One region of the Mesorhizobium sp. C089B genome, then DNA from elsewhere that is predicted to be linked to it. Evidence: predicted binding sites of a transcription regulator. Region 1 holds the regulator's gene; each other region holds the start of a gene.
The links. The regulator LexA, encoded in region 1, represses DNA repair genes until DNA is damaged. The targets are predictions, from matches to a motif close to TGTTCNNNNTGTGTTCNG.
Positions count from the first base shown of each region.

Region 1 (3,279 bases):
ATCACGCCTTGCGGCAAGACAAAGAGTTCGCGCATGGAGCGCAGCGGATCGGCGGCATCCATTGCTTCGATTGTAGCGAGATCGGGTGTCGTGCTCATGATCCGGCGCCCCTCCATGGACAAACGCGCGCGGCGGAGCCTGCCGCCCAAACATGCCGGCGATCTTGAGTGGTCGCCCTTGAACTGTCAAACATTATATATAATTCACCCATTGAAAGGCTTTGATATATAATGATCCGCCGAGCGTTTATATCTGATGGATCACGATGCTGGATGACGAGCAGACCTCGAAGACGGAAGCGGCCTATCGCCTGCTCAGGCGCGATATTCTTGCGACCCGGCTGGCGCCTGCCGCGCCGTTGAAGCTGAGCACGCTGCGCAACACCTACGGCATCGGCTGGACGCCGTTGCGCGAGGCGCTGTCGCGGCTGGAGGCGGAACGGCTTGTGACCGCCATCAGCAACCGCGGGTTTGCGGTCGCTCCCGTCTCTCGGGCGGAGCTCGAGGATTTGGCGCGTGCGCGGCTGGTGGTCGAACTGCCCCTGCTGGTGGAATCGATCGAGGAGGGCGACCGTGAGTGGGAAGACGCGGTCGTTGCCGCCCACTATCGTCTCTCACGGTGCGGGTCTGTTCTCGACGATCCATCGGATGATGCGGTCGACGCGTGGTACGAAAAACACGATGCCTTCCATGCGGCGCTGCTCAGTGCCGCGACATCCAGCTGGCTGCTGCGCTTCAATGCGACGATTTCCGACCAATTGCATCGCCATCACCGCTTTCTGGGTCTGGCCCCGACGCTGCGCGCCGCCGCCGGCCGCACGGATGGCCACCGGAAGGCCGTGGCGGCCCTGCGCGACGCCGTGGCGATCGAACACCATACCGCCCTGATGGAAGCGGCCCTCGATCGCGACGTCGAACGTGCGAAAACTCTGATGACCGCTCACATCGGCTACACGCTGCAGGTCTATGCCCAGAGTGAACCCGGCGCGGATGCTGCGCAGCCCCATCCGAAAAGGAAGCGGCGATCGTAGCCGACGACGCAGGGCACTTTGTCTTCGTTTCACCCCGTTGCCGGCCAACGACTACGAGCGCCGCTCGCGGTGCCGAACGTCACGCTGAACAAAACGTCAACACATTCATTAAACTTTAAAAGGTTGCGGAACACAACTGGAACAGATAGTGTTTGTTCTGGGTTTGTTTTTTCTGATTCTGGTTTCAGAACCCCTGGGGGCCGCGATGCTGACGCGCAAACAACATGAGCTTCTGATGTTCATCCATGAACGCCTGAAGGAGAGCGGAATCCCGCCGTCCTTCGATGAGATGAAGGAAGCGCTTGACCTCGCCTCCAAGTCCGGCATCCACCGCCTGATCACGGCGCTTGAGGAGCGCGGTTTCATTCGCCGGCTGCCGAACCGGGCGCGCGCGCTGGAAGTGCTGCGGCTGCCCGACTCGATCGCACCAGGCCTCAATGCGGCGAGGAAGTTTTCGCCGAGCGTCATTCAGGGCAGTCTTGGTCAAACCGGCCAAGGGCAAGGCGGCCAGGGACAAGGCGCGATGGGCCAAGGCGGTATCGGCCGCCAGATCAAGCCGGGCTCGCCGTCGCGTTCGATGTCGGCCGGCAATGACGACGCCGTTTCGGCGGTGTCGATCCCGGTGATGGGACGCATTGCTGCCGGTGTGCCGATCGACGCCATCCAGCATCAGACCCATTCGATCTCGGTGCCGCCTGACATGATCATGGGCGGTGAACACTACGCGCTCGAGGTCAAGGGCGATTCGATGATCGAGGCCGGCATTTTCGATGGCGACACGGTCATCATCCGCAATGCCGACACAGCCAGCCCCGGCGAGATCGTGGTGGCGTTGGTCGACGATGAGGAAGCGACCCTGAAACGCTTCCGCCGCAAGGGCGCCTCGATCGCCCTGGAAGCCGCCAACCCGGCCTACGAGACCCGCATTTTTGGACCGGACAGGGTGAAGGTGCAGGGCAAGCTTGTCGGATTGATCCGGCGCTACTGAGCCGGCTTGGGTTTGTACTTTTCACGCTGGTTGTAAGGCGGCAGGCCGCGCGCTTCGCGGGAGAAGCGGCGCTGCTCGTGCCAGGGGCGATACGGCTTGTCGACGGCGAAGCGGATGGTTGGCGCTGCAGCTGCCGATTGCGGATCGAAGAAGACGGCGGCGCTGCCGTCGCGGGCCAGCTGTTTCTTCGTCACGACCAGCACCAGCGGGTCGCGGCACGGATTGTAGGCCGTGGCGTCATCGATGACGATCAGGCTAGCGAAGGCACAGGCCGGCCGCGCCGTCTTGCGGTCTTTGGCAAGGGCTACAATGGCTCCGGAAGGGTGTCGGGCGATACAGAGATCGCCCATGCAATAGAAGGGCGACCCGGGCGGCAGATCGAGCGGATCGAGATCGAACCGCGTATCTGTTGCCTCGAAAATCTCGGGCGGGATAATGGTTTCGGCCCGCAGCGCCCGTTTCCAATTGTCCGTGGTGAATTCGTTGGAGCGTTCGCGGTTGAGGGCGAGTTCGCCGCCACCTATCGGCATGGCCACCAGATGTGCGTCCTCGGATATGAGCACGTCGGGCGTAAGCACCTGCGGCACCGTCAACAGGCCGGCCAGCGCGAAAGGCACGGCCGCCAGCCTGAGCCAGGTGGTGGCCATGGTGGCGATGACGAGGGCGACCGCCACCAACAGCACCGAGCGGATGGAGATCAGCCCGACGGCGTCGACCGGCGAGCGCTCGGAAATCCAGGCCGATATAGCGATCATCGCCATCAGACCCTTGCCCATCACATAGAGGAACGGCCCGTCGGCGCCGAACGGCATCGCCAGTGCGCTGAGCACGGCAAAGGGCATGACGATCAACGAAACAATCGGCATCACGGCCAGATTGGCGATCAGGCTGAGCGGCGACACACGCTGAAAATGCCAGATGGCGAACAGCAAGGTTGCACTGCCGGCGATGATCGAGGTCATGGCGAGGCCGCCCATGGCCAGCGCGAATTTTCGCGACAGGAAGCCGACGAAGGAGCGCTTTGCCAGCGGCGTTCTCACCTTGTCGGCGCGGTAATCGGCCCAGCCGGCATAGGCGCCGACAAGGGCGGCGGTGGCGGCAAACGACATCTGGAAGCTGGGACCGACCACCTCGTGCGGCGACACCAGGATGACGGCGATGGCGGAGATCGCCAGATTGCGCATGGTGAGTGCGGCGCGATCAAACAGCACGGCGACAAGCATGACCGCCAGCATGATGAAGCTGCGCTCGGCGGCAACCA
Region 1 is NZ_CP100469.1:1,408,703-1,411,981, reverse strand. It holds gene kynU (kynureninase) at 1-98, opposite strand, end outside; gene NLY44_RS07100 (GntR family transcriptional regulator) at 266-1,030, shown strand; gene lexA (transcriptional repressor LexA) at 1,236-2,018, shown strand; gene NLY44_RS07090 (ComEC/Rec2 family competence protein) at 2,012-3,279, opposite strand, start outside.

Region 2 (3,279 bases), 280 kb from region 1:
CGACCAGCGCGATGTTGGTCTTCAAGCTCCGGCCGCCGGTCAGTTCGAGGATTTTGCCCAACAGGAACGGCGTCACCGCCTTTCCGGTCACATTCTGCACTTCCGCCGCCTTCTGCGCGGCCTCGATATAGCCGGCCATCTCGTCGGCCGGAATTTCATCGTCCTGCGGCACCGGGTTGGCGATCAGCATGCCGCCGACCAGGCCAAGTGCCGCCCTGGTCTTGTAGAAATGCGCGATCTCTTCCGGTCTGTGCAGGGTCAGCGGCGCGCGGAACGGCGAATGCCGCGACCAGAAGGCCGGCATCGTCTCGCAGCCATGGCCAATCACCGGCACGCCGCGCGTCTCCAGCACTTCAAGCGTCTTTTCGATGTCGAGGATCGCCTTGGCGCCGGCCGAGACGACGATGACCGGCGTGCGCGCCAACTCGTCGAGATCGGCCGAGATGTCGAAGCTCTTTTCCGCGCCCTTGTGGACGCCGCCAATGCCGCCGGTGGCGAACACCTTTATCCCGACCATGTCAGCGGCGATCATGGTGGCGGCGACCGTGGTGCCGCCGGTGCGGCCTTGCGAGACCGCAAAGCCGAGGTCGGCGCGCGACAGCTTCATGGCATCGCCGGTCATGGCCAGCGACTCGCGCTCGCCGTCGGACAGTCCGATCTTGATGCGGCCGGCGACCACGGCGATCGTCGCTGGCACCGCGCCATTGTCCAGGATTATCTTTTCGACATTGGCGGCCATGGCGCCATTGTCGGGGTAAGGCATGCCATGGGTGATGATGGTGCTTTCCAGCGCCACGACGGGGCGGCCAGCGGCGAGCGCCTCGGCCACGGGCGCGTGGAGGTCGATGAAGGGGCGGGCGCTTTGCGGTGTCATGATGGTCTCCGATCCGGAGATCCGCGCGTCCGCTTGGACGCCGCGCTCCGGCAATGGCAATTGGCCGCCCTCATGCCATTTCCTGCGCGTCGGGCACAAGAGCCAGTGCCTCGGTGAAGGTCGTGGCGGTGAAGGCCGGCACGGCATCCGAACTTTCGATGGCGAGCGTCGCCGCGGCAACGCCTTCGCGGAGGGCCTGGCGCAATGCCAGGCCGCGCAGCAGGGCAGCGATGGTGGCGCCGGCCAGCGCGTCGCCGGCGCCGGTGACGTCGGCGACTTTTCTCGGCGCCGGCGGCAGGATAGAGAAGGCGCCGGCTTCGTCGAATCCCAGCACCGGGCCGTCGCCCGCCGTCACCACGCCACTGGTGAGGCCGCTGCAGCGCAGTCCGTCGACGGTCTCGCGCTCGGTGGCAATGGCATCGACGCCGGCGAGCACCATGGCCTCGCGCCGGTTCATGAAGACCTGCGCGAGTTCCTTCAGCACCGGTATCAGCCGCACCACCTTGGCCGGCGAAATGGCAATGGCGAACACCGGCTTGCCGGCGGCGACCCCCACCAGCCGCTCCAGCGCCGTTGATGGCAGATTGGCGTCGCAGAGCACCGCATCGGCCTCGGCGACCACCTCGCGCACCTTGGAGCGGCGGATCTGCTTGGGGAACGCCAAATCGTAGAGCGCCATGTCGGCAAAGCCGGTGATCAGCTCGCCATCCCTGTCGATCAGCGCGGTGTAGCTCGGCGTCGTACGGTCGAGGAAAACCGCCGACAGATCGGCAATGCCGGCCTCGGCGATGGCGCGCGCAACCGTCTCGGCCGAGGCATCGCCGCCGCGCACCGACAAAAGCGAGGCCGAGACGCCGCGCCGCACCAGGCTGCGCAGCGCGTTGAAGACGCCGCCGCCGACATCCTCGCGCATCGTGCCGGGGTTGGACGCCGCCGGCACGTAAGCACCGGACACCTGACCGCGCCGGTCGATATGGGCGCCGCCCACCGCCAGTATCTTTGCTGATTTCACCATGCCGGCGATATGACCTTTGTTTTTCGAACCGGACAAGCGCTAGGCTGTGCGACGGAGCTTCGCAGGCGAGCCGGCGATTCGGCCGATCGAAACAGCCGGAGCGTCTGGCCCAATGGTGGATACATCCGGAAACGAAACCATGAGACAAAAAAAGAACAAATCCGGATAAAGAGTGCTTTTCAGATATTTGACCCCTCTTGCCCAACGAGAACAAAAGTAGTACAAAATGGGCAGGGATTACGGATTGTCCGGCCTTCATTGACGACCAAGGGGTGATGTATCATGGCTCAGAATTCTTTGCGGCTTGTAGAGGACAAAGCGGTGGACAAATCAAAGGCTCTGGACGCGGCGCTGTCGCAAATCGAGCGCGCCTTCGGCAAGGGCTCGATCATGCGGCTTGGCGCCAACGAGCAGGTCGTCGAGATCGAAACCGTGCCGACCGGATCGCTGGGCCTCGATATCGCGCTTGGCGTCGGCGGCCTGCCGCGCGGCCGCATCGTCGAGATCTACGGGCCGGAAAGCTCGGGCAAGACGACACTGGCGCTGCACACGGTGGCGGAAGCCCAGAAGAAAGGCGGTATCTGCGCCTTCGTCGATGCCGAGCACGCACTCGATCCGGTCTATGCCCGCAAGCTCGGCGTCGATCTGGAAAACCTCTTGATCTCGCAGCCGGACACCGGCGAGCAGGCGCTGGAAATCTGCGACACGCTGGTGCGTTCAGGCGCCATCGACGTGCTGGTCGTCGATTCGGTGGCCGCCCTGACGCCGCGCGCCGAAATCGAGGGCGAGATGGGCGATTCGCTGCCCGGTCTCCAGGCTCGTCTGATGAGCCAGGCGCTGCGCAAGCTGACCGCCTCGATCTCGCGCTCCAACACCATGGTCATCTTCATCAACCAGATCCGCATGAAGATCGGCGTCATGTTCGGTTCGCCGGAAACCACGACCGGCGGCAACGCGCTGAAATTCTACGCTTCGGTGCGCCTCGACATCCGCCGCATCGGCTCGGTCAAGGACCGCGACGAGGTCGTCGGCAACCAGACCCGCGTCAAGGTGGTCAAGAACAAGCTGGCGCCGCCCTTCAAGGTGGTCGAGTTCGACATCATGTATGGCGAGGGCGTCTCCAAGACCGGCGAACTGGTCGATCTCGGCGTCAAGGCCGGCGTGGTCGAGAAGTCGGGCGCCTGGTTCTCCTACAATTCGCAGCGTCTCGGCCAGGGTCGCGAAAACGCCAAACTGTTCCTGCGCGACAATCCCGACACGGCGCGCGAGATCGAACTGGCACTGCGGCAGAATGCCGGGCTGATTGCCGAGAAGTTTCTCGAAAATGGCGGCCCCGAGCGCGGCGAAAGCGACGACGGCTTCGAGGAAGAATCCGGCGCCATGTAGGGCA
Region 2 is NZ_CP100469.1:1,124,834-1,128,112, forward strand. It holds gene NLY44_RS05750 (pseudouridine-5'-phosphate glycosidase) at 1-874, opposite strand, end outside; gene NLY44_RS05755 (carbohydrate kinase family protein) at 945-1,889, opposite strand; gene recA (recombinase RecA) at 2,172-3,275, shown strand.
Region 2: the regulator LexA is predicted to act here: its motif matches at 2,096-2,113, upstream of recA (recombinase RecA).

Region 3 (3,279 bases), 450 kb from region 1:
CTCGACATATTTCATGTTGAACTGGGTGACCGGCATGTCGGAGCGCGGATCGCGGTACATCGGCACCAGTTCCGACAAGGGCCGGTCGCCGATCACGATGCCGGCGGCGTGCGTCGAAGCGTGGCGGTAGAGCCCTTCCAGCTTTTGCGCCATATCGAGCAGCGTCTGCACGATCGGCTCCTTCTCGGCCTCCTCGGCAAAGCGCGGCTCGTTGGCGATGGCATCCGCCAGCTTGACCGGATTGGCCGGGTTCTGCGGCACCATCTTGGAGAGCTTGTCGACTTGGCCGTAAGGCATTTGCAGCACGCGGCCGACGTCGCGCAGCACCGCGCGCGCCTGCAGCGTACCGAAGGTGATGATTTGTCCCACCTGGTCGCGGCCATATTTCTGCTGGACGTAGCGGATGACCTCTTCGCGCCGATCCTGGCAGAAGTCGATGTCGAAGTCGGGCATCGACACGCGGTCCGGATTGAGGAAGCGCTCGAACAGCAGCGAGAAGCGCAGCGGATCGATATCGGTGATGGTGGTGGAATAAGCGACCAGCGATCCGGCGCCCGAACCACGGCCCGGCCCGACCGGAATGCCTTGCGCCTTCGCCCATTTGATGAAGTCGGCCACGATCAGGAAGTAACCGGGAAATTTCATCTTCTCGATGATGGAGAGCTCGAAATCGAGCCGCTCGCGGTATTGTTCGACCGTGTAGCCGGCGGTGGGTCCATGCGCCGCCAGCCGGGCCTCCAGCCCCTCATGCGCCTGCCGGCGTAGCTCATCGGCCTCCGCTTTCAGCGCCACCTCATTGTCGGCGACATCGCCGCCGGTAAAGCGTGGCAGGATCGGATTGCGGGTCTTGGGATAATAGGAACAGCGCAGCGCGATCTCGACGGTGTTGTCGATCGCTTCCGGCAGGTCGGCGAACAGCCGCGCCATATCCGCCTGGCTGCGCAGGAAATTGTCCGAAGTCAGCCGGCGACGGTTGTCGGCGGCAACCACCGAACCCTCGGCAATGGCGATCAGAGCATCATGCGCGTCATAGTCGTCGCGGGCGGCGAAGAACGCCTCATTCGTGGCGACCAGCGGCAGATCATGGATATAGGCAAGGTCGACCGATGATTTCTCGATAGCGCGGTCATAACCGGAAACACGGTCCAGCTCGACATAGAGCCGGTCGCCGAACAGCGCCTTGAGTGCCAGCAGCCGCGTCTCGGCAAGATCTCGGCGATCCTCCTTCAGCGCCCGGCCGATCGGGCCGCGCGGCCCGCCGCTGAGGCAGATCAGGCCATCGCTATGGCCTTCCAGCATTGCTGACGTCAGATGCACGGGCTCGCCCGGCGGCGTCTCCAGATAGACCTGGCTGACCAGCCTGACGAGGTTGCTGTAGCCGGCCTCGGTGGCGGCGAGCAGCACCACGGCGTGCATCTCCGGACCATGGCGGCGGCGGTCGCGCTGCGCGTCGCTGGTCTCGCCGGAAAAGGCGAGATCGATCTGGCAACCGATAATCGGCTGGATGCCTTCCTTCACCGCCTTCTGGGCAAATTCCAGCGCGCCGAACAGATTGTTTGTGTCGGTGACTGCGATTGCCGGGCACTCGTCCTTGACTGCATGACCGACAACGGCGGCGACCTGCAAGGCGCCCTCGAGCAGCGAATACGCCGAATGCACGCGCAGATGGATGAACGGCCGCGCCGGCGCCTCCGGGCGCGCAGCAGCGAGCGCTGCTTCGCGCCTCAGGGGATCGCGTGGAAGTTTGTCATCCGCCATGATGTTTCAAATTGCTCGAAGGGCTTTGAGTCGATGGAGATGTATTGTCCCGGACCGGGCGATGCCAGTCCAGCACAAATGACCACCGACCACAGGCTTCCGTACCCAGCCGCACGGCTCAGAGATTGTTCGAAATTCGCTCTGGCGAGTCATAATGATGGTGGTTTCGAGAACCGGAGCGCAGCGGCCATTGGTCCGTGAGCACGGGAAGCGCAGAAACCACCTTCAGATGGCCGCCGGAGTAGAATTTCCAAACAATCTCTAGGCGAACTCCATGATCACCGCATCGACAGCCAGGCTGTCACCCGGCTTGGCGTTGAGCTTCGACACGACAAGATCGCGGTCGGCGCGCAGCACGTTTTCCATCTTCATCGCCTCGACCACGGCCAGCGTCTCGCCGGCCTTGACCTCCTGCCCCTCGGCAACCGCGATCGACACGACCAGGCCCGGCATCGGGCAAAGCAGCATCTTGGACGTGTCCGGCGCCACCTTCTCCGGCATCAGCCTTTCCAGCTCCGCCGTGCGCGGCAGCATGGCGCGCGCCGTCACCGACATGCCTTTCCAGGCAATGCGCAGGCCGTTCGGCGCCGGCCTGATCTGCGCCGTGACCTTGCGGGCACCGACAGTGCCGCGCCAGATGAGGTCGCCCGGCCGCCAGTCGGACGCCACGGTCAGCGCTTTGCCGCCATCGACCGACAGATCGATTTCCATCGGAATGGAGATCATGCCCTCGATGATCGAAGCCTGGAGATAGTCGTCGCCGAGCTTCACCACCCAATCGCGCTTGAGTGCGCCCGAATGCGGCGCCAGCCGCCCGCCCAGCCGGTCAAGCCGATCGCGGCGCAGAAGCTCGACCGCGGTGGCGATCGCCGCCAGCACTGCCTTTTCATCGCCATTGGGCACGATCGGCGCGAAGCCGTCAGGATATTCCTCGGCGATGAAGCCCGTCGATATCCGCCCCTCGCGCCAGCGCGGATGCTGCATCAGCGCCGCCAGGAATGGAATGTTGTGCTCGATGCCGTCGACGACGAAACTGTCCAGCGCTTCCGACATGGCGTCGATTGCCGCCAGCCGTGTCGGCGCCCATGTGCAGAGTTTTGCCACCATCGGGTCATAGAACATCGAAATCTCGGAACCTTCGGTGACGCCGGTGTCGTTGCGGATGACGATGTCGCCGAACGTGCCCTCCTCCGGCGGCCGGTAGCGCGTCAAACGGCCGATCGAGGGCAGGAAATTGCGATAGGGATCCTCGGCATAGAGCCGGCTTTCCACCGCCCAGCCGTTCAGCTTGACGTCGCTCTGCTCGATCGCCAGCTTCTCGCCGGCGGCGACACGGATCATCTGCTCGACTAGGTCGATGCCGGTAACAAGCTCCGTCACCGGATGCTCGACCTGCAATCGTGTATTCATTTCAAGGAAATAGAAGTTCTTTTCAGCATCGACGATGAACTCGACGGTGCCGGCGCTCTGGTAGTCGACCGCCTTGGCCAGCGCCACGGCCTGCTCGCCCATGGCCTTGCG
Region 3 is NZ_CP100469.1:1,859,559-1,862,837, forward strand. It holds gene dnaE (DNA polymerase III subunit alpha) at 1-1,758, opposite strand, end outside; gene NLY44_RS09450 (acetyl-CoA carboxylase biotin carboxylase subunit) at 2,020-3,279, opposite strand, start outside.
Region 3: the regulator LexA is predicted to act here: its motif matches at 1,885-1,902, upstream of dnaE (DNA polymerase III subunit alpha).